Regions from separate parts of the Natronincola ferrireducens genome, predicted to be linked through region 1. Evidence: riboswitches for the same ligand, from Rfam matches in the RefSeq annotation. Region 1 holds a riboswitch; each other region holds the start of a gene.

Region 1 (10,283 bases):
AGGTAACTATTGTAGGCTGTCGAATTACTGGAATACCAGGAGTTATGGCTACAGTTGTCAGTGCCTTAGCCAAGGAAGGAATTAAAATCCTTCAAAGTTCTGACTCCCATTCTACTATCTCCTGCCTTGTACCACAGGAGGCAGGAAAAAAAGCCGTCAATATCTTACATGAGGCTTTCCATTTAGATCAATAGCACTATAAAATTATGTTAAATATCACTGTTGATTTTCGTCTAAATAATGATAATAAGACCTGCTGGAGCTTTTGTCATGCTATGGTATCTGAAGGTAGTGAAGGATCTCAATTGATAGCAACCATTATTATATCCTCCACTATTGCTTGGAATGATACCAATTACAAGACCGAGAGGTTTTTATAAAACATCAACAATTATCTTTCAACAGAACCCAACTTAAAAACAGGGAAATCCTAATGTTAGGATTTCCCTGTTTTTATTCTTGTTGTAAATCTTCTTCACTTTGTTTTTGTTGTTCGTCTAACCTTTTTAGGACTAGCTTATATCCGTCGGCCCCATAATGAAGGCAACGATTAACTCTACTAATGGTGGCGGTACTGGCCCCCGTAGTTTTTTCTATTTCAATGTAGGTTCGCCCTTCCTTCAGTAGCTTGGCAACCTCTAGCCTTTGGGATATGGATTGAATTTCTTTAATGGTGCAAACATCTTCAAAAAATCTATAGCACTCCTCTACTGTCTCTAGCTCTAAAATCGCTTCAAATAACGCATCGGTAAATCCATCTTTAATTCTTGACTGATAAGACATCATCTCACCCCAAACATACATTTTAATATAAACTTCTACCTTTTTCTCCTTTTTCCTTTTAATTAAATAAAAATTTTTCTGACAAAATAATATATCTCCGTTGTTACCTACAGAAAAAATAACAACAAAAATTTATTTTATTTTTATTATTGACTTTTTTTCCAAAAACTAATATAATGTATTTTATGATTGAAGTAAAAAATTAAATCGAATTATTATACTCTTATCAAGAGAGGTGGAGGGACTGGCCCGATGAAACCCGGCAACCGCGATTACGATCGAAGGTGCCAATTCCTGCAACACATTATGTGTTGAAAGATGAGGGAGGAATCTATACTTTTGATGCCTCTTTCGTTGTGAAAGTGGTTTTTTTATTATAAAAATTTAATACTTAATGAAACACTCTTATCAAGAGAGGTGGAGGGACTGGCCCGATGAAACCCGGCAACCGCGATTACGATCGAAGGTGCCAATTCCAGCAGCACATCATGTGCTGAGAGATGAGGGAGGGAACTATTGTTTTGGTGCCTCTTTCGTCGAGAAAGTGGTTTTTTTATTTTATAGAAAGAGGTGTAAAACCATGATTGAGTTAAAAAACATCAGTAAGCTTTATGAATCAAAGGAGGGGAATGTTTTAGCCTTAAAGAACATCAGTTTAACCGTAGATAAGGGAGATATCTACGGTATCATGGGTCTTAGCGGTGCTGGAAAATCTACTTTGATCCGTTGTATTAATCTACTAGAGAAGCCTACCTCAGGAGAGGTTCGGATAGATGGTATCGACCTAACAAAGCTTTCTCCTAATAACCTTAGAAAATGCCGTCGAGATATGGGTATGATTTTTCAAAATTATCATTTGCTAACCAGTAGAACTGTAGAGAAAAATGTAGCCTATCCCCTAGAGTTGGATGGTATGAAAAAAGACGAAATAAAGATTAGAGTTCATCAATTGCTAGAATTAGTAGGCCTTCAAGACAAAAAGAATCATTACCCTTCTCAATTAAGTGGGGGACAAAGACAAAGGGTTGCTATTGCCAGGGCTTTAGCCACAAATCCCAAAATATTGTTAAGTGATGAAGCTACTTCTGCCTTAGATCCCATCACCAGTAGAAGCATCTTGAACCTATTAAGAGAAATTAATGAAAAGTTAGATATTACAGTTGTACTGATTACCCATCAAATGGAGGTTATTCAACAAATCTGTAAGAAGGTGGCTGTGTTAAAGGACGGAGAGATTGTAGAGAGGGGTTGTGTAAACCAAATATTTAAGACACCTCAGCATCCCTATACCAATCTCCTATTGGGTAACAAGGCCTTCGAAAAACATCAGCCTATACCACTGGATTTGTTCAGAAATGTAAAGGTAGGAGGTTTATAAAATGGATAAATTATTGAGCTTGATTATTCCTTCTCTACAGGAAACACTTTATATGGTTTCAATATCTACCCTAATAGCTGTTTTGATTGGAACACCTATAGGAATTATTTTGGTGATTACTAGAAAAAATCATATTATGGAAAATAAAGGGCTCCACAACATTTTTTCCTATATTGTCAATATAGGGAGATCCTTTCCCTTTATCATCCTGATGATTTCTATCATTCCTTTTACTAGAGGAATTGTGGGGACTTCTATCGGAACAACTGCCGCTATTGTTCCTTTGACGGTAGCTACCATTCCCTTCTTTTCTAGAATTATAGAAAATGCTCTATTGGAGGTTAATAAAGGCGTTATAGAAGCCTCTCAAGCTATGGGAGCTACAAACCTACAAATTATTTATAAGGTTTTGATTCCAGAAAGCATGCCAGCTATTATCCTAGGCATTACCATTACTCTAGTAAATGTCATTGGCTATTCAGCCATGGCGGGGGCTGTAGGAGGAGGTGGTCTAGGGGATTTAGCAATACGCTATGGTTATCATCGTTTTGATAAAAACCTTATGATATGGACAGTACTTGTATTGATTGTCATGGTACAGTTCATACAGATTTCAGGAACTATTTTAGCTAAAAAAATTGACAGGAGGTAACAATATGAAAAAGAAAAGTATTTTATTTATTATTGGATTATTGGTAATTAGTTTATTAGCAGGCTGCACCCAAGCTGAAGATACAAGTGGTGATACTGCTATAACAGAGGAAGAAACAGCTATAATAAAGGTTGGTGCCACCCCAGTTCCCCATTCAGAAATATTAGAATTTATTAAACCTATTCTAGCAGATAAAGGTATCACGTTAGATATTGTAGAATTTACTGATTACGTTACACCAAACCTAGCTTTAGGTGATGGAGAAATTGATGCCAACTTTTTTCAGCACGTTCCCTATATGGAAACTTTTGCAGCTAACAATGGTTTAGAATTAACTGCTGCCACAAAGGTTCATGTAGAGCCTTTAGGCTTATATTCTAAAAAACTTACTAGCATTGAAGAATTAGAGGATGGTGCAACTATTGCTATCCCCAATGACCCAACCAATGGCGGTAGAGCTCTTTTATTACTTCAATATTATGGATTCATTGAATTGAAAGAGGATGCTTCCTTAACAGCCACCGAAATGGATATTGCATCTAACCCTAAAAATTTAAAATTTATTTCTTTAGAATCTCCACAACTACCTAGAGCTTTGGATGATGTTGAGGCTGCTATTATCAACACCAATTATGCTCTAGAGGCTGGATTTAACCCTATAAATGATTCATTAATCATGGAGGATGCCAACTCTCCCTATGCCAACGTATTAACCATTCGTTCTGAAGATAAAAACAATGAAAAAATTCTAACTTTAATTGAAATATTAAATTCTTCAGAGGTTAAGGAATTCATTGAAACTAAATATCAAGGAGCAGTAGTACCTGCTTTTTAATTAGTGTCATAAAGCCATCATTTTTTCTAATGATGGCTTTTCTTCATGGTCTTTTATTGGTGCTCTATCCTTTCCTGAAGCTATGTTTTAAAAGGTCCAGCATATAGATATGTATCATTTGCCATTTTTAATTATAAAGCTATTGCAGATACTACTAAAATAGGAGGGATAGTTGATGAAGAAAAAACAACATGCTCCACGAAATCCTCAGGATATTATTGATTCTACCTACAATCAAAGGGATTTTGAAATACCCGAAAAGGATATGAACTCCTATGTCATGCCTTTGGATATGATGCGGGATGTAGATGCCTTTGATTCCAGAAAGTTTTATGAAAAGGAATGGAATGATAGCTTCAAAAACTATAAAAAATAAAAATGGCTGACACCAAATTAAAGATTTGGTGTCAGCCACTTTCAAAGACTTCAAAATACTAAAATCCTCAATCCATAAAAACCTAGTTTCCTTTAAATTTTCCTGACTGTTATGTTGATTTTCCATCTGTTATTCGTCTATTTCAGTAGTAATATTTCTAAGACTCCATCTCAATAGAGATAGCTTTTTCTATTTTAAACTCACTTCCCACTATCATGGTTACGATGGGGAAAAGGTAACAAAGTACAGCATAGGGTATATAACTTGTTATAGAAACACCTGAAATCATTCCAATAATTAATGCATTTACATTCCAGGGTATCAATGGTGCGATGACGGTTCCTGTATCTGAAATTGTTCTTGCTAGAATTCTATTGTTTAATCCCAGCTCCTGGTATTTATCCTTTAGGAAGCGGCTGGGGATAATAATTCCCACCGCCTGGTCACAGGTTGTAGCCGTTAATATGCTGCTAATGACTCCTGTTTTAAAAATAAGCTTGCTCCTTGATTTTGTTTTAGCTATAGCCTCATGGATCATCAATCTGATTAAACCAGATTTTTCTAAAATGCCACTCAATGCTATGGCTCCCCCCACAATCAATACTACCTCAAACATTGATTTGATTCCCCCACTAAATAGAATGCTATTTAACTCAGAAGAAGCAGTATTCCCCTTAAAACCAAAAAACATGGCATGAAACACATCAAAAACAGGCATTCCTTGTAGACTGGTACTGACAATAATTCCTCCCAGTAGGGCTAAGGATATGGTTGGAATAATTTTCACGCCTACTATCGTCAAACATAGAACTCCTAATGGCAATAATAATAGTAACGGAGATATATAAAATCCATCCAGTATTGCCCATTGATATTCCTGTAGGCTATCTAATTCCCCATTAACATTGTAGGTCTTTCCTATATAATAATATATTAAGACCGTTAGGATATATACTGGCACTAATGTTTGGGTCATAGCCTTTAAAGTTTCCTTATAGGTGGTTTGGGTGGTGGACAAAGTAAGGTTTAACAAACCTGAAATAGGAGAAATTTTATCTGCGATATATGCCCCCGAAACAATGGCCCCTAATAAAACCCCTTCTGGCACCCCAAAACCCCTTCCAATTCCTAACAAAGCTATTCCCATGGTACTTATTGTTCCTACAGCTGTTCCCATAAAAATCCCCATAATAGAAGTAATTACAAAGGCCGAAAATAAAAAATTCATCCCTTGCATATACTGGAACCCATAATAAATCATGGCAGGAACAACCCCTGAAGATAGCCATATGGAAATGGTGGCGCCAATTAATAAAATTAACAAATAAAGGAGTCCACACTCCTTTAAGCTCTCCAGGATGATTTGTACTAAATCATCTACAGAAAAACCCTTTTTCAGTAGTAAAAGGAAGGAAAATATAATGCCTCCAAGAAAACCAAAAAATAAAGAAAAATTAAAGAAAATACAAACAGCTATAAGAATTAAACTGAATAAACTAATGCAATAAGCATCCTGTTTTTTTACGATGTTGTCCTTCATTTCTGCACCCCATATTCTCTGTCCAGCATGGACATAATGATTATAGCCCTCCAGCCCCTTTTGTTTAAGCTTTTATCCTCGCCCTGCCGATATTAAAATATACTTAAAAATAAATTCTTCACCTGTATCTATATGTAGAGCATCTTTAGTAAATACCATAGCTATTTTAGCTAAATCCTTGGGACTTACTGGAATAAAGCATACTGATCTATCTTCCATTTACTATTATAAAGGATATACCGCAAACAGAAAAGACAAACATGATTTTCAAAAAAATGTCTAATCTTTTCTAGGGAAAATAAAATATACAAAAAAATGGCTATATCCTCAAAATTAGCAATATAGCCATTCTGCTTCTATTTTTTAGACTATGTTAAATTTCATTATCCCTCAGGATGACTGTTCCCTAGCATTTCTATATTTTTTAAAATATCAACATTTGTCATTAACAGAGCCTAAAAACACAAAAGCAGTGAAATTCATTTCACTGCAATATCCTTGCGATAGTTTTTCCCGTGAAAATAAATTTTATCTACACTGTCATAAGCTTGATTTCTAGCGGTTTCTATATCTTCTCCCCAGGAGGTAACACCTAGAACCCTACCTCCATTGGTCACTAATTTTCCATCCTTGATGGCAGTTCCTGCATGAAAGACCATCGTATTGTTGTCTACGGTTTCTATACCTGTAATTTCTTTTCCCTTTTCATAGGCATCTGGATATCCACCGGAAGCCAGTACCACACAAACTACAGCTTGATTATTCCATTTAATAGCAATATTAGATAGCTGTTGCTGGAGGATTGCATCAAATATTTCTACTAAATCCGTCTCTAATCTTGGTAATACCACTTGGGTTTCTGGATCTCCAAATCTCACATTATATTCCAGAACTTTAGGTCCTTCCTTTGTAATCATTAACCCAATAAATAAAATTCCTCTGTAGTCCATATTTTCCTGTTGAATACCCTTTAAAGTAGGTTTTAAAATAGTGGTCTCCACTACGCTGGCAATTTCATCGGTATAGACATAGTTGGGGGAATATGTACCCATACCTCCTGTATTGGGTCCCTTATCACCATCAAATATTCTCTTATGATCCTGACTACTGACCATTGGCACGATGGCTTTCCCATCTACAAAACAAAGGATTGAGGTTTCTATCCCTTCTAAAAACTCTTCTATAACTACTTTGCTACCTGAAGTGCCAAATATATTGTGAATCAAAATGTCCTGCAGGGCTTTTTCAGCCTCCACTTGATCTTCACAAATCAAAACACCCTTTCCTGCTGCTAGACCATCTGCCTTGATAACCACAGGAAAGCTATAATGCTTCAAAACCTCTATTGCTTCTTCATAGCTCCCTATCTCATGATAGGCAGCAGTAGGAATATTGTATTTTTCCATAAATCTTTTTGAAAAGGCCTTGCTTCCCTCTAATTGGGCTGCTGCCATGGATGGACCAATGATATTTAACCCTGCATCTTTAAATCTATCAACAATTCCCTCCACCAAAGGAATCTCAGGTCCCACTACTGTTAAATCCACTGACATTTCCCGGGAAAATTCTACAAGTTCTTCTATATTATCTGACGATATATCTACACACTTTGCTAAAGCATCTATTCCAGGATTGCCAGGAGCACAGTAGATCTCCGTAACCTTGGGGCTTTGTCTTAGTTTCCATACAATGGTGTGTTCACGACCACCACCACCAATTACCAATACCTTCATCACTTCACCATCCTTGCCGCCTTCGGCGGAGTTAAAATTTAAAATTTAAAATGTGAAATTATATTGAAAAACCCTCAAATCATTTTTTAATAGCTCTTGATCCTAACTTTAACTTCCAATTTCATTCTTCATTTCTTATTTTGCATTTTCCATTTTACATTTTCCATTTTACATTTTGCATTTTCATTATCATTGTCTTTGACTTTGTCTTTCATTTTTCATTTTTCATTTTTCATTTTTCATTGATTTTCCCTAGTGTTTAAAATGTCTCATCCCTGTAAACACCATAGAAATTCCCTTTTCATTACAGGCTTGTATGGATTCCTTATCCTTTAAAGAGCCTCCCGGCTGAATGATGGTTGTAATTCCTTCCTTTGCCGCTTCTTCTACACAGTCACTGAAGGGGAAGAAGGCATCCGATGCCAATACGCTTCCACGTAAAATATGTTGACTGTTTTTGATGGCATTTTTTAATGCCCATATTCTACTGGTTTGTCCTGGACCTACAGCTAAGGTTTGTTTATCCTTTACCAATACAATAGCATTGGATTTTACATGCTTTACAATCTTAAAGGCAAAGATTAAGTCCTCCAGTTGGGATTTTGTAGGCTTGGCCTCGGTAACGACTTTTAATTCCTCTATTAAGGCTTTATTAGTATCCTGCACTAAAATTCCCCCGCCAACCTTCTTGATGTCCAGTGCCTTCTCCCCTCTAGCTTTTATATGGGGTAGCTTAATTAATCGAAGGTTTTGCTTTTCACTAAATATTTCTAAAGCTTCCTTTGTAAAATCCGGAGCAATAATTACCTCTAAAAATACATCCTTCATCCTTTCAGCTGTTTTTTCTCCTATCACATCATTGGATGCAACAATACCTCCAAAGATGGATAGTGGATCGGCTTCAAAGGCCTTGCTATAGGCTTCATCTATATTTATCCCGGATGCTACGCCACATGGGTTGGTATGCTTTATTGCTACTACTGTTGGTTCATCAAATTCTTTTAATAGCTCCAATGCTCCATTGGCATCATTAATATTATTAAAGGAAAGTTCCTTTCCTTGAAGCTGAATGCCCTCCACTAATGTCCCCCGTTGAGGTCCTACCTCCCTATAAAAGGCTGCTTGTTGATGGGGGTTCTCACCATACCTTAAATCCTGTACCTTTTCATAGGTTAATGTAAGGGTTTCTCGTAAAATATCTTTATCCTTGCCTAAATAAGAAGCTATCAATGCATCATAATGACTGGTATGTTGAAATACCTTCAATGCTAAATCATATCTAGTTTTCAGAGTTGTATCGGCTTGAACCTTTATCTCCTCTACTACCTTTTTATAATCCTCAGGGTCCGTTACCACTGTTACAAATTTATGATTCTTTGCCGCTGATCTTAGCATCGTAGGGCCGCCAATATCAATATTTTCTATGGCCTCCTCCAGGGTAACTCCTTCTTTTAATATAGTCTCCTTAAAGGGATAAAGATTGATAACAACTAGATCTATGGTGGTAATCTTTAATTCTTCTAAGGTTTTTTGATGTTCTTCCCTATCTCTTATTGCTAAGATACCCCCATGTATAACGGGATGTAGGGTTTTTACCCTGCCATCTAAGCATTCTGGAAACCCTGTTACATCAGCAACATCTATAGCCTTAATACCAGCATCCCTTAATAACTTAGCCGTTCCTCCCGTAGATAATATCTCTATTCCCAACTCCGCCAGGTCCCTAGCAAAATCTACGATGCCAGTTTTATCTGAAACACTAATTAAAGCCCTTTTTATCATCTTATCACCCCATCTATCGGTATTTGTATTCTATATATTGCATTAACCTCAGCCTCTACTTTAGTGGATTTTCACCCTATTCTCTACAACCTCCAGCCTATCTTCAGCAAAAAGCTTTACTGCTAGGGGTAGGATTTTATGCTCTATTTCTAGCACCTTTTCTTGCAGCGTTTTTACATCGTCATCTATAGCCACCGCTACTGTTTCCTGTAGAATGATGGGGCCTCCATCGGTTATTTCATTGACAAAATGTACAGTGGCGCCGGTTACCTTAACACCCCTTTGAAGAACTGCTTGATGGACCTTTTCTCCATAATAACCATCACCACAAAAACTTGGTATTAAGGAGGGATGGATATTGATAATCCTATTTTTATATTTTTCAATGACATTTGAAGAAAGGATGGCTAAATATCCTGCCAGTACAATCAAATCTATTTTTTTCTCCAGAAGGGTTTCCACCAGTACCTTGTCTCTTTTTTCCTTACATCCATAGGTGTTTTTATCCAACACCATTGTTTCTATACCATGTTTTTCTCCTCTTTTTAAACCAAAGGCTTCTTTTTTATTGGAGATGATTACACTTATTTGTCCTGGTATCTTCCCTAATTCTATAGCATCTATTAGGGATTGTAGATTTGTTCCTCCACCAGATAAAAGGACAGCAATTTTTATCCCTGACATAGTACCACCTGTTTTTTACCTTTATGGATTTTGCCAATTTTATAGACCTTTTCCCCAGTGGCTTCCAATGTCTTTAAAGCTTCTTCTCCATCTTTTTCATCAACTACCAGCATCATACCGATGCCCATATTAAAGGTTTTATACATTTCTATAGCTTCAATATTGCCCCGTTCCTGTATCAAATCAAATATAGGCGGAATCCTCCAGCTGCCTAAGTCTATATGGGCATCCACATCTTCAGGAAGAATTCTTGGTACATTTTCATAAAAGCCTCCTCCAGTGATATGGGCAATTCCCTTGATAGCAACTGTCTTCATTACTTTCTCAACAGCATCAACGTAGATTCTTGTAGGCTTAATTAACTCTTCCCCCAAGGTTTCTTCTAGAGGGTCTACAGAGCCATGTAAGGGAAGCTTTTCCTTCTCCAGCAGTACACTTCTAGCCAAAGAATATCCGTTGCTGTGTAATCCACTGGAGGCAAGACCAAGGATAATATCCCCTTCTTTAATATTGTTTCCTG
Region 2 (10,283 bases), 150 kb from region 1:
TGCAGCAGCCTGTCCTATTACCTTAATAGGGAATCTATACTTATTGATCAAATACCTTAATAGTTCACGGGATAGTTCTTCATCGTCCACAATAAGTGCAGTTTTGATAATAATCCCCCCTACGAAAATCCTATCATTTTGGAACTTTTTAAGCCCACTTGGTTGGCAGAATAATCTTCACAGTAGTTCCTTTATTGCATGGGCTTTGGATTTCAAATGTAAAATTATCTTGATATAACAGTTGAAATTTGGAATAGATCATCCCTAATCCACTAAGGGTTTTTTCTTTGTTTTCCCTACTTAGCCTTCTATTCAGCTCCTCTATATTTTTATCCTCTATTCCACAACCATTATCTCGGATTTCTATCCCTATCCTATCTTCACCGCCTTTTACTAGGATACGAATATGCATTTTATCCTTTTTACAACGAAATCCATGGATAAAAGTATTTTCAACAATTGGTTGTAGGCAGTTAAATGGAACATAAACCTTATCTACTTCCTTTGAAATCTCAAAATCTATCCTTAATTTATCACCATGCCTCAATTTTTGTAGCTGTAGAAAGATGTGTAGCTGTTCTATTTCCTCCTTCAGTTTTACAAAATCATTCTCCGTCTTAAGTGTGTATCGAAACATTTGAGCAAGATGTATAATAGATTCGTAGGTTTTAAAGGCATCCTCCTTTACCGCCATTCCTGCGATGGCATTGAGGGTATTGAAAAGAAAATGATTGTTAATTTGCATATTTAAAATCTTTCCTTCAGTAGATTTTAAAGATTGTTCCAGCATAAGTTCGTTTTTAATAATATCTTGAATGATTTCTTCTTTTTTATTTAATTCCATCTCAGCCTTTTTAAATATATAATAATAAGCAATGTTTTTGCTTAGCTTTTTCATCTGCTGTAATATAGCAATCATTGTTCCCTTGGGCACCACTTGAATGACTTGATAAGAAGGGTCCTGGATTGTATCCTTTTTGCTATTTTTATAAATGCTGCTTAATTCCTCCTTAGAGGTCCTTATATGCCCACCTAGGATTATACCGATAGCTTCGTCATTGCAAAGTATAGGGAGATAAAAAACAGTTATCCCATAGGAACAAACATTAGCTGACAGCTCTTTATATTGCCTTGGTCCCCACTCTTCCTTCATTTCATATAAACAACAATTTTTAATATTGGTATTTACACCACACATTTTTACACAAAAATCCGGGAACTCTTTGCCTACAATAACAGCATCGCCTTTTTTATTAAAAATACTGATGGGAATATCGAGGATACCAACGGCTTCATCATATAACTTTTTTATCTCATCATTAATTTTAATTGTTGACTCCTGTTTACCTCTAATATTAACCAACTTTTTAATCCTAGTTTCTACAAAAGTATTGTTCTCTGGCGACGCTGGGATTGATATAATCAGCTGTTTCATAGGTTCATTGCCAATATTGATGGTTTCATGGACAGATCCTGCTTCTATATGAAAAAATGCTCCCGGCTTTATGTTAGTGACCTTGTTGTCTAACAGCTGCTCACCCTCTCCAGATAGGACATATAAAAACTGTTCATTTCCATAATGAATGTGTTTAGCTTGTCTCTCCCCTGGGAGAATAGTTGCCACGCCAATATACATCATATTTGAGGAATTCATGGACTCTGGTTCGTATATCCATTGAATTTCCCCCCAATCAAATATTTGGATATTTTTTTCATCCAAAGGTATCACTCCTGATTGTATTTATCTAATTATTTTAAACCCTCATCATTCCCTAGACTGAAGATGAAACTCATAAAATTTATTTAGTCGATAGCCTAAACCCGAGTATCTTTCAATAATTTTGTTGTTGTTCACCATCATTTTTAAATAGTTTTCTGACCCCACCAGCACCACCAGATTTTTGGCACGGGTTATGGCGGTGTAGAGAAGATTTCTTGTCAAGAGCATAGGGGGTCCCCAGGTAATAGGCATTACCACCACTGGAAACTCCGAGCCTTGACTTTTATGGATAGTGACACAGTAGGCCAGCTCCAGCTCCTCCAGCTGGGCAAAGCTATAGGTCACTAGGCGATAGTCATCAAAGAGAACAGTAAGTTCTTGATCCTCTTGATCCACAGCTTGGATATAACCAATGTCTCCATTGAATACCCCTTCTCCCTTTTCCTCCTCTGCATCGGGATCGAGGCTCTCCCATTTTAAGGTATAATTGTTTTTTATCTGCATCACCTTATCCCCTGAACGGAGGAGTTTTTCCTTCATTTCCTTTTCCTTCTTCCAAGGGGCTGAAGGATTTAGGGCCTGTTGTAGCTCTTTATTTAAGTTGATTGTGCCGGTTTCCCCTTTTTTCATAGGGGTCAACACCTGTATGTCCTTTATAGGATCATACTGATAATGATTTGGTAATCGTTCCTTCACCAGCTGTATAACGGTTTTTGCAATGTTTTCTTTTTGATGCTTTGTAATAAAATAGAAGTCCTTGTCCTTTGCATTGAGGATAGGATATTTACCTTGATTGATTTTATGGGCATTGACGATAATCATACTTTCCTCCGCCTGGCGAAAGATTTCATTTAGCCTTACTACCTTTACAATCCTACTGTCGATAATATCCTTTAATACATTCCCTGCCCCCACCGAAGGTAGCTGATCCACATCCCCTACTAAAATCAATCGCGTTCCTAAGGCAACTGCCTTCATCAGACTGTTCATGAGAAGGATGTCCACCATGGAAACCTCATCAATAATGATGACATTGCTGTCCAGAGGGTTGTCTTCATTCCTTTGAAACATCATGACATCTTCATCCTCAGCAAATCCCAACTCCAGCAGTCGGTGGATGGTTTTTGCCTCTTTGCCGGTGGCCTCCGTCATCCTTTTAGAGGCCCTTCCTGTGGGGGCCCCTAGGGTAATTTTCATTTCCAGCTTTTCTAAAATTTTAATGAGGGTATTGATGGTGGTGGTTTTTCCTGTTCCTGGTCCTCCAGTAATGACCAGTATGCCATTTTCCAGAGCCTGTTTGATGGCTTCTTTTTGGTTGTTGGCCAGCCAAATCCCCTCCTCCTCCTGTATCTGCTGCAACGCTTCTTCGATATGAATATCTAAAGGATCTAGCTTTACTCTAGTTAGTTCAATTAGCTTGTTGCATACATTGGTTTCTGCATAATAATAGGGGAGGGAGTAGATAATCATTTCCCCTCCACGATTCTCCAGCTGTATTTTTTGGTCTAAGGCTAGGTTTTGCACTGCCTCCTCCACCATACCTATATCTACCTTCAGTAGTTCGGCAGTTCTTTCCAATAATATATCCTTTGGTGCATAGGTGTGTCCCTCTATATGAAAGGTATTTAGTATATATCTTGTACCTGCATAGATCCGATATCTAGAATTAGGAGCAATCCCCATAGATTTTGCAATACGGTCAGCGGTAATAAAACCTATCCCCACGATATCCTCTGCCAATCGATAAGGGTTTTCTTGGATGGTGGCAATGGTGGTTTCCCCATAGCTTTTATAGATTTTCACTGCATAGCTGGGGGATATACCATATTGGGAAAGAAAGAGAATTATTTCCCTTAGCTCCCTTTGATCCTGAAAGGCCTCAGCAATGACACTGGCTTTAGCTTCGCCAATCCCTGGAACCTCCGTCAATCTATGGGGTTGAAATTCTATAATTTCCAATGCTTCCTTCCCGAAAAATTCTACAATTTTTTTCGCCATCTTTTTACGAATTCCCGTAATAATTCCAGAGGAAAGGTAATTGATCATGCCCTCCTCTGTAGAGGGCATGATTGGACGATATTCCCCCACCTCCAACTGCTGTCCATAAACGGGATGTACCCTCCAGTCACCCTTCACCAGCAGATGATCTCCCTCCTTCAGGGCCGGAAGATATCCTACTAGGGTCACTTCCTCCTCTGGTGTTTCTAAAACAGCAACCGTATAGCCATTGGCTTGGTTCTGAAAAATTATTTCTATAAGCCTACCCTGAATTTCCAGCACTTCTTTATCCTCCTACTCCATTAAGGTTAGGTTTTTTATGTCATAGTTCCTCTATCTGCTTCATATATGTTAAATAGTTTTACACAAAAATCCATTACTTTTATTATAGCATAAGGAAAAAACCCTGCCATTAATAAATATACAATTCTGACAAAAATGTTGGGAAATGGGGGTTTGGATATTTATACTCCTTATAATTCCTCCTTTTTCTTTATATCATGACAAAACCTCCTGGATTTTCAGGAGGTTTTGTCATGATGTTTTATTTTATTTTGCCGATAGAACTTGAATGGATTTTGCCAGTTCATGGATGCTAAGGGTAAGGCCCTCTAATTTTCCTTCAATCCGTATTAATAGATAGATGGATACTACAATGGGGAAGCCTAGGTTAGCAACCTGATTCAACACTTCATTCACCTTCTTCACCACCTTATTATGAATTAAGGGGAGACTTCTCTCCCCTTAGTTTATGCTAAATCGAATTCTTCCTCTTGGGTTGTAATCACCTTTGCACTGTGGATGTCTGATAACCCTGCCCCTCCTATGCTAAAAACACTTTCATTGATGATGTTCAGCATAGCTGCCTTCACCTCAGCTGGTGTTAAATCTCCTCGGGCGTTGACAATCATCACCTTAGTCAGTTTGTCATCTTCCTTCTTAAAGGTCATTTCCAATACCTTTTTCACGAAGCTTCACCTCCTTTATAAAAATTTTTTCTTCCTTTACTCCTCGATTAGCTCCTTCTCATCAATTCTCATTATGGCCTTGACTGGCTTTTCCTGTAGAAGAGCTAATTCCGTTGATACGTTGTACACCTGGGTGTCAACAGCATCTGGATTTACATTGCTGTAGCTTCTGGAGGTAAGCTTTTCTTTACCCTCTTGATCTACACTATCAATGAACTGTAATCTTATTCTTGAGGTTGCTCCCATTGCTTTTACTGGCATTTCGTCACCCCCCTTCTTTTATCATTAAGTTTTGTAGCTGCAGCCTACATCCATTAAATGTTTTGGGAAGGAAAAGGTTAGTACCATTCTTTCAATAATTTTTTCAATTTTTTTAGACCAGTGGCCTTTGTCTTAGCTACTGAAATAGGGTGAATACCCTTTATAGCAGCAATTTCCTTGAGGGTTTTTCTGTGGAAATAATATTGTAAAATAATATCCCTTTGACAAGAGGTTAGTCGATGGATAGCCTCCTTTAACCTTTGGCTTTCCTCCATCTCCATATAAGTCTCCTCCACCTTAGCAGTTGTATCCTCTAGTAAATCTATTAATGAAATTCCTTCACTATCTCCTATATCTGCCTCTAGGGAAAAGTGGCTTTTGACTTTTCTCCTCTTATTTAAATAGTAGTATCGTACCCTTATGGTAATATAGGCTAAAAAGGGTACATTTTTAGCAGAATCAAAATCCTGCAGTCCTTCTAAAATTTCCAGAAGACCCTCTTGGTAGGCATCTTCATCCATACCCTCCCTTCCTCCATATCTTTTGCTATAGGCAATGATTAAGGGCCTTAGCTGTAGCAATAGCTGTTCTATCGCCTCCTTCTCCCCCTTTAGGGCCTTTTTCACCAATTCTTCAAATAAACGATTCATTTTTTAACATCCTTTAAAAGATGCATCTTCCTTTATTACCGGTGACTTTATTGTATAGACTTCTATAGTAAAGGGGAATTTAAGAATCATGGGATTGTAGGGGGAGGAAAAGGGTAAATTCCCTTGAAATGAAGGTGGATTTTTAACCCATATCCTTTAGCCTATATGGTTAGGGGAGGGAATAAAGCTAGTTCCTAAAATTATAAAATTTCTAAGTTTCTATTGGCTATAAAAAAAGAACTGACCTATTTGGGGGGTCAGTTCTTTTTTCTACTATCCTCTTATAATTTCATCATTTTTTAATGCTTCAGCCTTATCGGTTCGTTCCCAAGGAACATCTACGTCTGTTCTTCCAAAATGACCATAGGCCGCTATTTGTCTATAGATAGGACGTCTTAGATCTAAATCTCTAATGATGGCTGCTGGTCTTAAGTCAAAATGCTTTCTTATCAGCTGTACCAGCTTGTCCTCCTCTACCTTACTTGTACCAAAGGTTTCCACCATAATGGATACTGGTTGAGCCACACCAATGGCATAGGCCAACTCCAGCTCACATTTATCAGCCAAACCTGCAGCTACAATATTCTTGGCTACATATCTAGCAGCGTAGGCAGCAGAACGGTCTACCTTCGTTGGATCTTTTCCAGAGAAGGCTCCACCACCATGGCGAGCATAACCCCCATAGGTATCTACAATGATTTTTCTTCCTGTTAATCCAGCATCCCCTTGGGGTCCACCAATAACAAATCTACCGGTTGGGTTAATGTAGTACTTAGTATTTTCATCCAATAGCTCTGTTGGTACAATCTTTTGAATGACATACTCAATTAAATCATTTTCAATTGTATCTCTATCTACCTTTGGGCTATGTTGTGTAGAAATAACAATAGCGTCTATTCTCACAGGCTTGTCTCCATCGTACTCAACGGTCACCTGGGTTTTTCCATCGGGGCGAAGATAGGATAATGTACCATTTTTTCTTACCTCTGCTAATCTTCTGGCCAGCTTATGGGATAGGGCAATCGGTAGAGGCATTAGCTCAGGGGTTTCATTGCAGGCAAAACCAAACATAATACCTTGGTCTCCAGCCCCAATAGCTTCTAATTCATCCTGCATTTCACCTTTTTTGCTTTCAAGGGCTTCATTTACCCCCATAGCAATGTCGGAAGATTGCTCATCAATGGCTGTTAATACAGCACAGGTATCGCAGTCAAATCCATATTTTGCTCTTGTGTAACCAATTTCCTCCACTGTTTTTCTAACAACCTTTGGAATATCTACATAGCAATTGGTTGTAATTTCCCCTGCTACCAAGACAAGACCAGTTGTTACAGAGGTTTCACAAGCTACCCTTGCATTTGGATCTTTTTCAAAAATGGCATCTAAAATAGCATCAGATATTTGATCACAAATTTTATCTGGATGTCCTTCTGTTACAGATTCTGAAGTAAATAATCTTCTTGCCATAATACTGTTTCCTCCTTATTTCCTTATTTTTATAATCAATAGGAAATTATAAGCTATATACAATGTAAATAAGTTATAATTTCCGTTATTGGGTTCAACAAACTCAACCTTGAAGCTTCTGTAGGAAGATTTTGTTGTAAGTAAAATTTATATATATATAGGAAATGATAAGGGTAGAATGAATAGGAGAAGGTCATCATTTCCTTATAAACATTTTAAAGGATTTCTATTAGTTTTATTTTTTTAGCGAAAATTATCCATAATAAAAAACCTCTTCTCAAAAAGAAGAGGCATAATACACCAATTTCGTTTCCTCATCTTCCAGAATTATATTCTGTGGGATTTAGCACCATACTACTTATGGTTGCCGGATTTCATCGGGCCCTTCCCTCCACCACTCTTGATAAGGTATCAAGATTTTTATTAAGTTTTTATCATGCAATATCATATCACCCTGTCTCTTCTCTGTCAATGAATATTTTAAAGTAGGAAAATTTTTCTTCATGAATAAATTAGGGTTCCTTTTAAACTAAATTGTAACAATTACATAGCTTAAAACAAACATAATACTTCCAGCAATTACAGCACCTAGAGCAATTGCTGGAAAAGCTTGTTTAAAGGGGATATTAAATAGGATAGCTGCTAGACACCCACTCCATATTCCTGTTGTAGGCAAAGGAACAGCCACAAATAAAACTAATCCTACCACACTGTATTTTTCAATATTTTTACTTTTTTTCAATATCTTTTTTACAGCTCTATCAATGACTTTGCTAAAAATCCTCATATTTCTGAAATAGAAAATAAAAGGCTTTATAAATAGAAGCAAAAGAGGAACAGGGATTAAGCTTCCTACAATCCCTAAAACTGTTGCATGGGCAGGATGCATGCCAAGGGAAACCCCTATAGGTATAGCACCCCTTACTTCAATTAGGGGCATTGCAGCAATTAACAGCACCATCAATTCATGGGTAATTAGTTCCAGCATTCTTTCCATTCCCTTCACCTCTATTTATTATATAGTGAAAACAATGGCGATAGAACTAAGTCCCTATATCCCAGTAAGCCTTTGGTATTATGTTTATCCATTACCCCTTTGTAACGTAAATTTAATGTTTGGCCATTGGAAGTTGTGGTATAATTTGTACAAGTATATTTTGCAATATAGGTTTTTTAACCTTTTGCATTATAATATTTTATATGATTTATGTAAAAATAAAAATAGCATCTTCTAGTTATCTAGTTGTTTAGAAAGGGGATTGAATTATGGGGAAATTAGAAGAGTTAAGTATAGAGATCGCTAACCAAAAAAATAAATTAAGACGTTATTTAGAAGAAAACGAAGATTACGATAAAATTTTTGCGTTAAATATAGAAATAGATGAATTGATCGTACAGTACCATCGACTGATGCTGGAGGATGAATCAAGTTAAGGGGAGAAAAATTTCTCCCCTTATTTATTTTAATTATCGTTTCTTGTTAAAGGTTCTTCGATGGTTATATGACCCATCAACGTCTCTCTTTTACTGCCATCCACTAAAATTTGTACTGCCTCCACCCCTTCTATCTCCGTCAAGGAGTATAGGATTTGATTCAGTAATAAAGCTTCTTGAAGACTACCACCACTTAATTTGTCTCCTGCCAGATTTACATAGGCTATTTCCTCCGCTATATCAACACTTAAAACCTTGATATTTTCTAAGGTTGTAGTCAAATTTTCATCCTCTGGTTGTTTTTGTAGCTCCGCTAAAATAATAGCTTCTAGGGACTTTTCCCCTACAGTTACTTCTTTTATAACTGGTACAATGGATTCTAAACTTTCATCCCCTGTCATAACATATTCTTGATTGACATAGTATAGGGTCACTTCTACATTTTCCTCCTGGGGTGTAGGGTCCACCACATCGTTATCGTTATCGACATTTTCCGTCTCCACCGGAGGGGTTTCATTCTCAACTTGTCTCCTATCACAGCCTATAAATGTCACCATCATAGCAATAATTAATAGTATTAAACCTAATTTTTTCATCTTCATCTGTCCCTTCAGTTTTGTTTTTGTTGTTTGCTTATTCCTATTATACCCCTAGATTGTGAAGACCTCATTAACAAATGTAAAGAAATCATGAAGAAATCTTTAAAAAATTTTTAGGAATCAAGATAGTAACGGTTGTCCCTTCTTTTATTCTACTGGCGACAGAAATTTTCCATCCATGGAGCTGTATCACCCGACTAACGATGGAGAGACCAATACCAGCTCCACCAGTATCTCTAGAACGGGAGGTATCTGTTCGATAAAATTTTTCAAAGATAGATTCTAGTTCTTCCTCCTTAATACCAATACCATTATCCACAAGCATAACTTTGTAGTCGTCTTTTTGTCTTTTTCCAATAATGCTGACCCTATATTTTTCTTTCTCCATATCCCTATACTTTAGGGCATTGTCAATTAAGTTAATAAATACCTCCTTCATCCGTTCCCCATCACAAACAACCTCTGGAGATCCTTCTAATGCAATGCTTACCTCTACCCCTCCTTTTTCTGCCAAGGGTTGGAGGATTTTTACCGCATTTTCTATGATTTCCTTTAAGGAATATATCCTCATTTTAATCCCCTGTTCCTCCATTCTTGTCAAGGTCAGAAGGGATTTTACTAAGTCCGATAGTCGATCAATTTCTCCATCCATGTCCCTTAAGTACTCCTTGTATACCTCAAGATCATCTTCTCCATAGAGTAGGGAATCAATCAATGCCTTCATGGAGGCTAAAGGCGTCTTTAACTCATGGGAAACATCACCAATAAATTGAGTTCTACCATGGTCAATCCTATAGAGCTCTTTGCTCATATAATTAAAATCTTCAGCAAGTCTTCCTATCTCATCTCTGGACTTTATGTTTACCATTTCCCCTAGATGTCCTTCACCTATCCGCTTAGCTGTATTAGATAGTATGACAATGGGTTTTGCCATCCTTCTGCTGGCTAATATAGCTACTATCACCCCTATGGCTGCAGCTCCAATGGACACCATCGTTAAACGTTGCCTAAAATCTTGGATGGCTTCAAAGGCGTCATCAACACTGACGGATACCAGTACTGCCCCTAAAAGATTTCTATCTCCTTGAACCATCTGTAGGATAGGGACCGTCACCTGCAATATATATTTATCCCTTTGATAATACCCAACCCCCTCCTCCATAGCAAGGGCGCTACGAACCTCTGG
Region 3 (10,283 bases), on a different contig from region 1:
ACCACCACTTAGCTCATGGGGATATTTTTTAAGCATGTTTTTGGCATCAGGAAGTTTAACTAGCTCTATCATTTCTAGTGCCTTTTTTTCAGCAGCCTTCCTTCCAATAGTTTGGTTATGTACAATAACCCTTATTAACTGTTCCCCTATTGTAAATACAGGGTTTAATGTGGACATGGGATCCTGAAAAATCATGGAAATTTTTTTTCCCCGTATCCTTTGCATAAATGATTCTTTCTTGTCTAAAAGATTTTCCCCATTAAAGATGATCTTACCAGCTTCTATCTCACCTGGGGGCTGGGACAATAGATTGAGAATAGTAAGAGCTAGAACTGTTTTTCCTGATCCACTCTCCCCTACCAATCCAAAAGTTTTACCCTTTTCTATAGCCAAATGATCTATATCTAAAATATTCTTTTTCCCCTCATAGCTGTTAAAATTTACTTTTAAATTTTGGATTTCAAAATAATGACTCATAGAAACAACTCCTAATTCTTTCTAGTCTTTGGATCTAAAATCTCTCTAAGTCCATCTCCTAATAAATTAAAGGCTAAAACTGTTATAAATATCGCCAGTCCAGGAAAAATACTATACCACCATGCATTTAAAAAATAATTTCTACTGGTACTTACCATTAACCCCCATTCTGGTGTAGGTGCTTGGGCTCCTAGACCTAAAAAGCTTAAGGATGCTATCGTTAAAATAACTCCTCCTATATCCATAGATGCCTGTACAATAATAGGTGATATACAGTTAGGTACTACGTGTTGAAATATAATTTTACTGGTGGAGCTACCTATAGCCTTTGCAGCCCGCACAAACTGACGTTCCTTTATTGAAATAGCTTGACCCCTCACCAGTCTTGCATACCAAGGCCACCAAGATATGGCGATGGCCAACATAGCATTTCTTAAACTGGGACCTAAAAAGGCTGATATAGCAATGGCTAACAAAAGAGGCGGAAAGCTTAAAAAAACATCTGTAATCCTCATTAAAATTTCATCCACGTAGCCGCCTATTGTTCCTGCTACAGCTCCAAGGGGGACACCTATTAATAGGGCTAATCCTACTGCCAATAGAGCCGTCTGCAAAGATATTCTTGTTCCATAAAGCACTCTACTGAATATATCCCTCCCTAGCTCATCGGTTCCAAACCAATAATTTGAAGAAGGAGCCATTAGCTTATCCTGAGGATTGTTCTCTCTAGCAATATGGGTGGGATAGGGAACAATATAGGGAGCTACAAGGGCAACAACAATTAAAAGGATAACGGCAATAAAAGCTGCTTGGGTTAATCGATTTCTATTTAATAGGTATATGGAAAATTTTAATTCCTTCATTTTAGGCTGAAGGGTTTTTAAAGATATTGCTTTATTTAACATGTCACGCCTCCTCCTAAACCCGGATTCGGGGATCTAGTGCGATAATGATATCTGCCACAAGATTTAATACAACATAGGCAACTGCCGAAAAAATAGTAACTCCCATGATGGCTGGATAATCCAAACTAGTCACCGCCGATGCAATGTAACTTCCGATACCAGGCCAGCTAAAAATAGCTTCTATCAAAAAAGTATTTACCAATGTATACCCTATCGATAAGGTGACTACTGTGGCCGTAGGCCCTAAGGAATTTTTTAAAGCATAGGACCATGTAACAATTCTTTCAGGTAAGCCATAGGATCTAGCAGCTCGAATATAATCTTCACTTAATATTTCCAGTAAGGCAGACCTTGTCATCCTAGCCACTAAAGCTATAGGATAAAGCGCCACCGTAATTCCTGGTAGAACCATATGAAGAAGTGCATCCTTTAAAACCGGGATATTCCAAGTAATTAAACTATCAAATATTAGAAAACCAGTCACATGGGGCACATCATATAAAAGCTTTGTTTGTATACTTAGTTGCCCCCCTAAGGGCAAAAGACCTAACCCTCTATAGAAGATTAATTGAAGGAACAGGGCAACCCAAAAGATGGGGAGAGATACCCCACCCACTGAAAAAAAGCGGATGAGGTGGTCTGACCATCTATCCTTCATCTTGGCAGATAATAGACCTAAAGGTATGCCTACAAAAACAGCAGCAATAGTAGAAATTAAAACCAATTCTATGGTGGCTGGCAAGTATGCCTTTAATTCTTTTATTATAGGCTGATGAGACCTTAAGGAGTTTCCAAGATTTCCTCTAAGCAAGTCCCTTACATACCTTCCAAACTGTATATATAAGGGTTGATCTAAGCCTAGTTCAATCTCCGCCCTTTGAATTTGTTCAGCTGTAGCCCTTGGGCCAACCCATTGAGCTGCAGGGTTGGAGGGTATCATTCTCGTAATGGTAAATGTGATAACAATTACACCTAATAAAACCAGTATTCCTGATAAAAGTCGTTTGATGATTAATGATTTCAATATATCACCGCCTAAAAGTCTGTCTTAAACTTCTTATTGTTGTCTATAGGTTTCATGGAAAAATACAACATTTGGATAAACTGGATTGTTTTTTACCCCTTTAAAGGTTTTGTTAGCAATCCAAGCATATTGCATATCGTAGACAAAAATAGAAGGTGCTTCTTCAACCAAAATCTTTTGAGCCTCTATAAACATCTCTTCTGCCCTATCTCTATCGGTACTACTTATAACATTAGCTTCATCAATGAGGTTGTCAAATTCTTCATTGCTCCAATAAGCTAGATTAAATAATATGTCCTCCTCTGTATGGAACATAGAATATAACCATCCATAGGGACTGGCAAAATCTGGCCACCAGTACATCACTAGAATATCCTGTCTTCTATCAAGGGAACTGCTTCTAGAAAGCTCCCATTGACTTTCCCAAGGCATTCCACGAATTTCTAGGTTTATATTTAGCTTATCTAATTCAGCCATAAATAGTTCAGCTGCGTTTTTTTGCGTCTCATCTCCAGCTGCATAGGTTATAGTAATGGTGAATCCACCATCTTCATAGCCTGCCTCCTTTAATAAGGCTTTGGCCTTCTCGATATTATGCTCATATTGATATAAATCTTCTCCATGACCCCAATGTCCTAAAGGAACAGCACCTCTAGCTTGGGTTGCATAGCCACCTACTGCATATTCCATTACGTCCCCATAGGGGAATGCATAGGATATAGCTTGGCGAACCAATTTATTGTTTAAAGGCTCTTTTTCAGTATTAAATTTGAAGAACAAATTCTGATAAGAAGGTCCTACAATAAGGTCTAGATTTGGATTGTTTTTTAACACCTCTAAATCCTCATAGGGAAGCATACTGACGAAATCAACTTCTCCTCTTTCTAGCAATAATCTTCTAGAGGATGCTTCTGCCACCCTTTTAAAGAAGACTTTATCAAAGTAGTTGCCTTCCCATCCCTTCCAATAATCTTCAAAAACCTTTAGTACAACTTCTTCCCCCATCTTAAAACTATCTATGGTGTAGGGACCTGTTCCAGCTGTATTGCCTTGAGCAAACCAATTACTGGCTTCTTCCGTTGCTGCTGGTGACATAATAAATCCTGCATACCCAGCACTGGCAATTAAATCTAAAGGTGCTGGATAGGAGAGCTTAAATTCTACCTTGTACGTATCTACTACATTAATCTCCTCCACTGGATGCCAAATATAAGCAGCCCCTTGATCCATATTGATGGTTCTTTCTATAGACAGCTTTACAGCTTCAGCGTTTAAGTCACTGCCATCATGGAACTTTACCCCTTCTCTTATATTAAATTCCCATATTAATCCATCTTCGCTAACAGAATAATCCGTAGCCAAAACAGGAACAACTTTATCTTCTAATGCTTCATATTTTAATAGGGTCTCATAAATATTGTGTAGCACAACAATACCATTAGAAAATTCTACACTTGGATCAAAATCTAAGATTGGTTCATTAGCCGTAGCATAAAAAGCTATTCTTGGCTGACCCTCTTCCCCTTGGGCCGTTTGTTGTCCTCCTCCACAGGCAGTCATTAAAAATCCCGATAAAATTAAAATGCCTATCAATAAAAAAATAGATAGTTTTCTTTTCCAGCTTTGCTTTTTCATTCTTTAACCTCCTAAATTATTTTTAAAAATTCGAATAACTTTTATTTATACATTCTCTAAGAAACTTTATTCTTCCTTTGTAATATCTATAAACAGAGGGTATGGTTTTTGTAAATATTACAATCCCTGTGTTTCCAATGTATTGAATTTTATTTTAGACAAAAAAACAACGAATGTTTATAAATAATTTGGTTTATTTTAGCTATTATTTATCCATTCGCATGTATATTTAAATTGTGTTATTGAATTGTTTTATTTAGTATAGTTTGTTAATTTTGATAGCTACTGATAATTGTTCAATAAAATTCCCCTGTATATTTTCTTTATCAAAAATTTCTTTGATTTTCATAATTCTATATCGTATAGTATTTTCGTGCTGAAATAGTACTTGTGCGGTTTTTTTAACATCTGTATCGTTATCTATAAAAGCCACTGCAGTTTCCAAGAGATTGCTTTTATTCTTCTCATCATAGCTTATGATAGGCTGGAGTATCTCATCATGAAAGTTCTTTATGGCAGGATTATGTCTTAATGGTGTTAAAAATTTATAAATACCTAGCTTATTGTAGTAGACAACCTTTTGATCCATAATTTTTGCTAAATCACAAGAAAAAACCGCCTCTTGAAGAGCTGTATTTAGTTTATCTAAGCCTAAATGATAGTTGCTAATCCCAATTTTGTAGGTGGTACTATCTTTCCCCAATGTCTTTATAGCATAGTTCAAAGTACAACTTATATCTTCATATGTCCTTTTATTACTTGTAATGATAAATAAAATACCCTTTCTAAACTTAAGAATCGTCCATTCCTTATGCCCTACATAGGAATCCTTTATCCTTTCTATATACCTCTTTGTAATGGCATAATCACTGTAAAATAAAATTATTACATTTTTTTCAAAGTTTTCGTTGATTTGATAAGCTTTTTCCAGCAATGCATTTTTATTAAAGCTTTCCTTTAGCATATGTTCAATCTCTAAACTTTTGATAGTATCAAGATTGTCTTCAATAATGGCCTCCATCACATCCATAATTATCTCCGAGTAGGGAATTTCACCACTTATTACTAGAATAGGGTAGTCATTGTCATCAGCTACCTTCTTCACCTCCTGGTGGATTTCTCCAACAAAGGAATCAATGAGACATAAGGCACAGGATCCAGCTTTTATCATAATATTGATAGCTTGTATCTGATTTTCAATGGAATTTCTTATGTCATAAAAACCCGAAAGATAAAAGTCCCCCTCCTTTGATAGGTGCTGAGGATCATCATCATAGGTAAATATATCAAAAACACTTATTCGTTTTATCCTTTTATCTAAACCATTCTTCCCTGCGATAATAGTAACATTTTTAAAAATTGGTAGATTTAAAATATCCCTTACTGTTATGGTCACAACAGTCCCTCCTATATCCTAGTATCTATTAAGTTAATTTGTAACGTATTGTATAAAAAATTTAACCAAAAGTAAAGGAAATTTTTTAGAATATTTAAACAAAGTCCTCCCTATATTTAAAAGGAGGACTTTGTTTAATTAATACTGAATATTAAGTTTTTTGCTTAACGTATCTAACATATCCTTCGTCATAGCTGTTAAATCATATTTTGGATTCCAGCCCCATTGCTCTCTTGCTTCACTATCATCCAATGAATTGGGCCATGAGTCTGCTATGTTTTGTATGTCTTGATTTACATTATAATCTATGGTGAACTCTGGAATATGCTTTTTAATCTCTGCAGCAATGCCTTCGGGATCAAAGCTCATAGCAGTAACATTAAAGGCATTCCTATGGACTAACTTAGTTGGGTCAGCCTCCATTAGATTAATAATAGCATCTAGTGCATCTGGCATATACATCATATCCATATAGGTGCCCTTTTGTAAAAAGCAGGTGTATTTCTTATTTTTTAGGGCTTCATAGTAAATATGCACAGCATAATCAGTGGTTCCGCCTCCAGGTAATGCAACATTAGAGATTAATCCTGGAAAACGAACACCTCTAGTGTCCACATTGAACTTTTTAAAGTAATAATCACAAAGAAGTTCCCCTGCCACCTTTGTTACACCATACATGGTGGTTGGACGCATCAATGTATCCTGAGGAGTATTATCCTTTGGTGTACTAGGACCAAAAACTGCGATAGAGCTTGGGGTGCAAACAGCACATTGATTTTCTCTAGCAACTTCTAAAATATTATATAGACCATTCATATTTATATTCCATGCTGCCGATGGATTATTTTCTCCATTGGCTGATAAAATAGCAGCAAGATTAATAATAGTATCTGGCTTATGCTTTTTTACTGCATCCACAAGATGTTGTGGGTTAGTAACATCTACAATTTCAAAAGGTCCACTTTCTACTACCTCATTTTCTTGTCTTCTTCTACTACTGGCAATTACATTATCATTGCCATAGATTTTCCTCATGTTCATTGTCAATTCTGAACCTATTTGACCTAATGCGCCAGTTATTAATATTTTTTTCAATATATTGACCTCCTTTATATTAAAGATTTACTATACACTATTGCCTATACTTATTATTGTAAAAAATCTATTTTTTAAACCATTTCTGAAGAAGAAGTTCTACGATTTTTATCCTAAAATATCCACTATATTAGCGATTTAGAAAAATATAACATTTAGTCCTTGAGTCAAGGACTTTTCCAATATCTGTCTTTAGTGTACTTTATTTTTATGATTTTGAAAAGAATTTTTTTAAACTTTAAAAATTAATAACCAAAACTACTTTATTATAATAATTCACCATTTATTGGGGGAAACTCATGTAAATTGGACATATTCCTCTTTTTTTGTTAAGATGGTTTAGAATATACTTACAAAGGAGCGTTTAATTTATGGATAACAAAAACATTTTGGCAGTAGTAGGGGATCGTGAAATTACCGAGGCCGATCTACAACTACTTATGAGGGGCATTGATCCACAAAGGGCTGCACAATTTCAATCGGAGGAAGGCAAAAAAAGATTGTTAGAAGAGCTTATAAACCAAGAATTGTTTTATCTAGATGCTTTAGACAACGGTCTAGATAAAGATGAAACCTTTCAAAAAGAGTTGAAAAAAGTAGAAGAAAGTTTTTTAAAGCAATATGCCATTAACAAATTGGTAAAAACTGTAGCCCTTGACGAAAAGGAATTAGGCGAGTATTACGAATCCCATAAAGATCATTTTAAAAATCCAGCTACTGCAAAAGCTAGTCACATTCTTGTAGATAGTGAAGAAGAAGCTGAAGCAATTATTAAAGAGCTTGAAGGGGGTCTTTCCTTTGAGGAAGCCGCTGAAAAATATTCAAAATGTCCTTCAAAGGCTCAGGGCGGAAACCTAGGTGCTTTTCCTAGGGGACAAATGGTACCTGAATTTGAAGAAGCTGTTTTCAGCATGGAAAAGAATGAGATTAGCAAGCCTGTAAAAACTCAATTTGGTCACCATATTATTAAGGTATTTGAGCAAAATCCCGAAGAAATGAAGTCTTTTGAAGATGTTAAAGGTCAATTAGCGCAACAACTTCTTGGTCAAAAACAGCATGATCTGTACTCAAATAGAGTAAATGAATTAAAGGGTAAATATGAAGTAAAAGTAAACTTATAAATACAAAGACGACCCAGTTGGGTCGTCTTTTATAATAATTTTCTATGATAAACGATGTCGGTAAGAACTTTACCCTCGAATTTTTCGTATCGAATCCCTGCCAAATTGTACTGTTGTTTAATTGCAAATTCCATAGATGCAAAATTTGGCTTTGGTGAAATAATCGTCTCGGAAAACATATCCTTAATCCCCATAGCTTTAGCATCTTCTTTAAATCGTTTGTATAGCTTACTTCCTATACCTAATCCCGTTAAGTTTGAGCGAACGGCAATTTTTTCGAGAACAACAAATTTTTTCAGAGATTTTTTATCAAAATCTCCCTTCCACATAGTCTTAAAAAGCCAAGTGGGTTCCATGTTAATCCATTGTTCTTTTGTGTAGGCCAAGAGAAATCCTAAAACCCGTTCTCCTTTTTTAATGACATAAAATAGCTTTGAATTTTCAACATCATTTTTAAACTTCTCCCCATACTTTTTCTTATCCTTTAAATAGTTATCCATTAAAAATCCTTTTCTATGGTCTTTGCTATCGGTTCCTACAGAAGCTGCTACTGCCAATATTCCTTCAACATCCTCCACAGTTGCCTTCGTAACCTTTAGATCCTCCACTTCATGTGCCCCTAATGCTTGAGCATAAGCTTTGTTAATACTCATTGTATCCTCCCTTTATTTATTCTTATCGTCTTTCTTTTCTCTTTCTTACTTCATTCTGGTCAGATGAAGCCTACCACACCCCCTTGATATTTTTGTCAAACTTGTATATTTATAAAAATCACATTTGCAAAGTATTTTTGTATTATATCCTCATTAAATTTATATTTTTTATATTTTTATTTGTTTTTAGTAAATATTTTAATATTTTATACCCAAAACAAATACTTTTTAAACTATTTGTAGAATTATATTAGATAAATATATGTTTTTCTTAAATATGATAGATAATTAAAGGGTATAAGGGAATTTCCTCTTGATAATAGCACAAAATTCTATTGAAATTCGTGTTTTATCCCTGGTTTTATCTTTTTATACAGATTATTATATCTATGTATTTATTCATTTCTATTTAATTATTATAACATATTTTTTATAATTTTATAAATATACAGTTTATTCTATAGGCTCTATAATTTTATTAATGTACTTCTGAGGATTTTAGAAGGATTCTATAAATGACCTGCTCCAACATTTTTCAATATTATTAACTACCATAAAATCAACAACAGAATTTAACAGATGAAAAATTTAAAATAGATTTAATTATTTTTATTTTTTAAAAAAACCTTGACATAACCTTTACTGGGTGATAAATTATATAACATAAAACTTCATACTTAACTCTTATAAAGAGTGGCGGAGGGACTGGCCCTATGAAGCCCGGCAACCAGCATACTATGTGCATGGTGCTAAATCCTGTAGGTATATTTACCTAAGAGATGAGAGGATAACTAATCCATATATGCTTATAAGCTTCTCCATTCTCTTGGAGGAGCTTTTTTGTATTTCAATACTACTATTAAAAAGGAGCGATATTAAAATGTCACAAAAAAATTTGAGATTTGACACACTTCAGGTCCATGCAGGACAGAAACCAGACCCTACTACAGGTTCAAGAGCAGTTCCCATTTACCAAACCTGTGCCTATGTATTTAATAGTGCAGAGCATGCAGCTAATCTATTTGGTCTTAAGGAAGCTGGCAACATCTATACAAGAATTGGCAATCCTACAACAGCGGTGTTCGAAGAACGAATCGCTGCCCTAGAGGGAGGTGTAGGAGCTTTGGCAGTATCTTCTGGTCAAGCAGCTATTACCTACGCTATCCAAAACCTTGCTGAGGTTGGGGATGAAATTATTTCTGCCAGCACCTTGTATGGAGGTACCTATAATCTATTTGCTTCTACCCTACCAAGAATGGGCATCAAAACAGTATTTGTAGATTCTGATGACCCACAAAACTTTGCAGCAGCTATTAATGAAAAAACGAAAGCTATTTATGTAGAAGTAATAGGTAATCCTAGCATTAATTTAATTGATATCGAAGCAGTAGCAAAGATTGCCCATGAAAACGGATTGCCTCTTATTGTAGACAATACCTTTGGGACCCCTTATTTAATTCGTCCTATCGAGTTTGGTGCAGATATTGTTGTCCACTCTGCAACAAAGTTCATTGGGGGTCATGGAAGCTCCATTGGTGGGGTAATTGTAGATGGTGGAACCTTTGATTGGACTGGAAGCCACAGATTTTCATCCTTTACAAAACCCGACCCCTCCTATAACAACGTAAGCTATACAGAAACCTTTGGCCCTCTTGCTTATATTGTCAAAGCTAGAGTGCAGCTTCTAAGAGATACAGGTGCTACCCTAAGCCCCTTCAATGCCTTTTTATTTATTCAGGGACTTGAAACTCTATCCCTGAGGGTACAACGCCACGTAGAAAACACAAAGAAAATTGTAGATTTTTTAGTTAATCATCCCCTTGTTGACTGGGTGAATTATCCTAGTCTAGAAGATAATAAATATTATGACTTAGCACAAAAATACTTACCTAAGGGGGCTGGCTCCATTTTTACTTTTGGTATTAAGGGGGGCCTAGAGGCAGGAAGAACATTTATCGACAGTCTAGAGTTATTTTC

What was found. Region 1 has a riboswitch for S-adenosylmethionine ahead of BLS22_RS01870 (methionine ABC transporter ATP-binding protein). Riboswitches for the same ligand answer to the same signal wherever they lie in the genome.
Region 2: linked by a shared signal. The riboswitch ahead of metK (methionine adenosyltransferase) and the one ahead of BLS22_RS01870 (methionine ABC transporter ATP-binding protein) in region 1 are both predicted to bind S-adenosylmethionine.
Region 3: linked by a shared signal. The riboswitch ahead of BLS22_RS10085 (O-acetylhomoserine aminocarboxypropyltransferase/cysteine synthase family protein) and the one ahead of BLS22_RS01870 (methionine ABC transporter ATP-binding protein) in region 1 are both predicted to bind S-adenosylmethionine.

Annotation. Positions count from the first base shown of each region.
Region 1 is NZ_FNFP01000001.1:403,003-413,285, reverse strand. It holds gene dapG (aspartate kinase) at 1-194, shown strand, start outside; gene BLS22_RS01875 (YerC/YecD family TrpR-related protein) at 454-783, opposite strand; SAM riboswitch class I at 1,004-1,108, shown strand; SAM riboswitch class I at 1,186-1,290, shown strand; gene BLS22_RS01870 (methionine ABC transporter ATP-binding protein) at 1,364-2,161, shown strand; gene BLS22_RS01865 (methionine ABC transporter permease) at 2,163-2,813, shown strand; gene BLS22_RS01860 (MetQ/NlpA family ABC transporter substrate-binding protein) at 2,818-3,648, shown strand; gene BLS22_RS01855 (hypothetical protein) at 3,824-4,024, shown strand; gene BLS22_RS01850 (Na+/H+ antiporter NhaC family protein) at 4,182-5,564, opposite strand; gene purD (phosphoribosylamine--glycine ligase) at 6,044-7,297, opposite strand; gene purH (bifunctional phosphoribosylaminoimidazolecarboxamide formyltransferase/IMP cyclohydrolase) at 7,550-9,079, opposite strand; gene purN (phosphoribosylglycinamide formyltransferase) at 9,140-9,763, opposite strand; gene purM (phosphoribosylformylglycinamidine cyclo-ligase) at 9,751-10,283, opposite strand, start outside.
Region 2 is NZ_FNFP01000001.1:257,471-267,753, reverse strand. It holds gene BLS22_RS01200 (response regulator transcription factor) at 1-90, opposite strand, end outside; gene BLS22_RS01195 (histidine kinase) at 149-1,720, opposite strand; gene recD2 (SF1B family DNA helicase RecD2) at 1,766-4,000, opposite strand; gene BLS22_RS01185 (YvrJ family protein) at 4,268-4,417, opposite strand; gene BLS22_RS01180 (DUF2922 domain-containing protein) at 4,468-4,686, opposite strand; gene BLS22_RS01175 (DUF1659 domain-containing protein) at 4,723-4,947, opposite strand; gene BLS22_RS01170 (RNA polymerase sigma factor) at 5,025-5,597, opposite strand; gene metK (methionine adenosyltransferase) at 5,871-7,064, opposite strand; SAM riboswitch class I at 7,376-7,474, opposite strand; gene BLS22_RS01160 (COG2426 family protein) at 7,594-8,061, opposite strand; gene BLS22_RS14910 (hypothetical protein) at 8,331-8,498, shown strand; gene BLS22_RS01155 (GerMN domain-containing protein) at 8,528-9,100, opposite strand; gene BLS22_RS01150 (sensor histidine kinase) at 9,186-10,283, opposite strand, start outside.
Region 3 is NZ_FNFP01000004.1:52,320-62,602, reverse strand. It holds gene BLS22_RS10125 (ABC transporter ATP-binding protein) at 1-477, opposite strand, end outside; gene nikC (nickel transporter permease) at 489-1,382, opposite strand; gene BLS22_RS10115 (ABC transporter permease) at 1,396-2,406, opposite strand; gene BLS22_RS10110 (ABC transporter substrate-binding protein) at 2,440-4,041, opposite strand; gene BLS22_RS10105 (PucR family transcriptional regulator) at 4,298-5,437, opposite strand; gene BLS22_RS10100 (L-threonine 3-dehydrogenase) at 5,576-6,532, opposite strand; gene BLS22_RS10095 (peptidylprolyl isomerase) at 6,904-7,653, shown strand; gene BLS22_RS10090 (GNAT family N-acetyltransferase) at 7,683-8,306, opposite strand; SAM riboswitch class I at 8,988-9,092, shown strand; gene BLS22_RS10085 (O-acetylhomoserine aminocarboxypropyltransferase/cysteine synthase family protein) at 9,187-10,283, shown strand, end outside.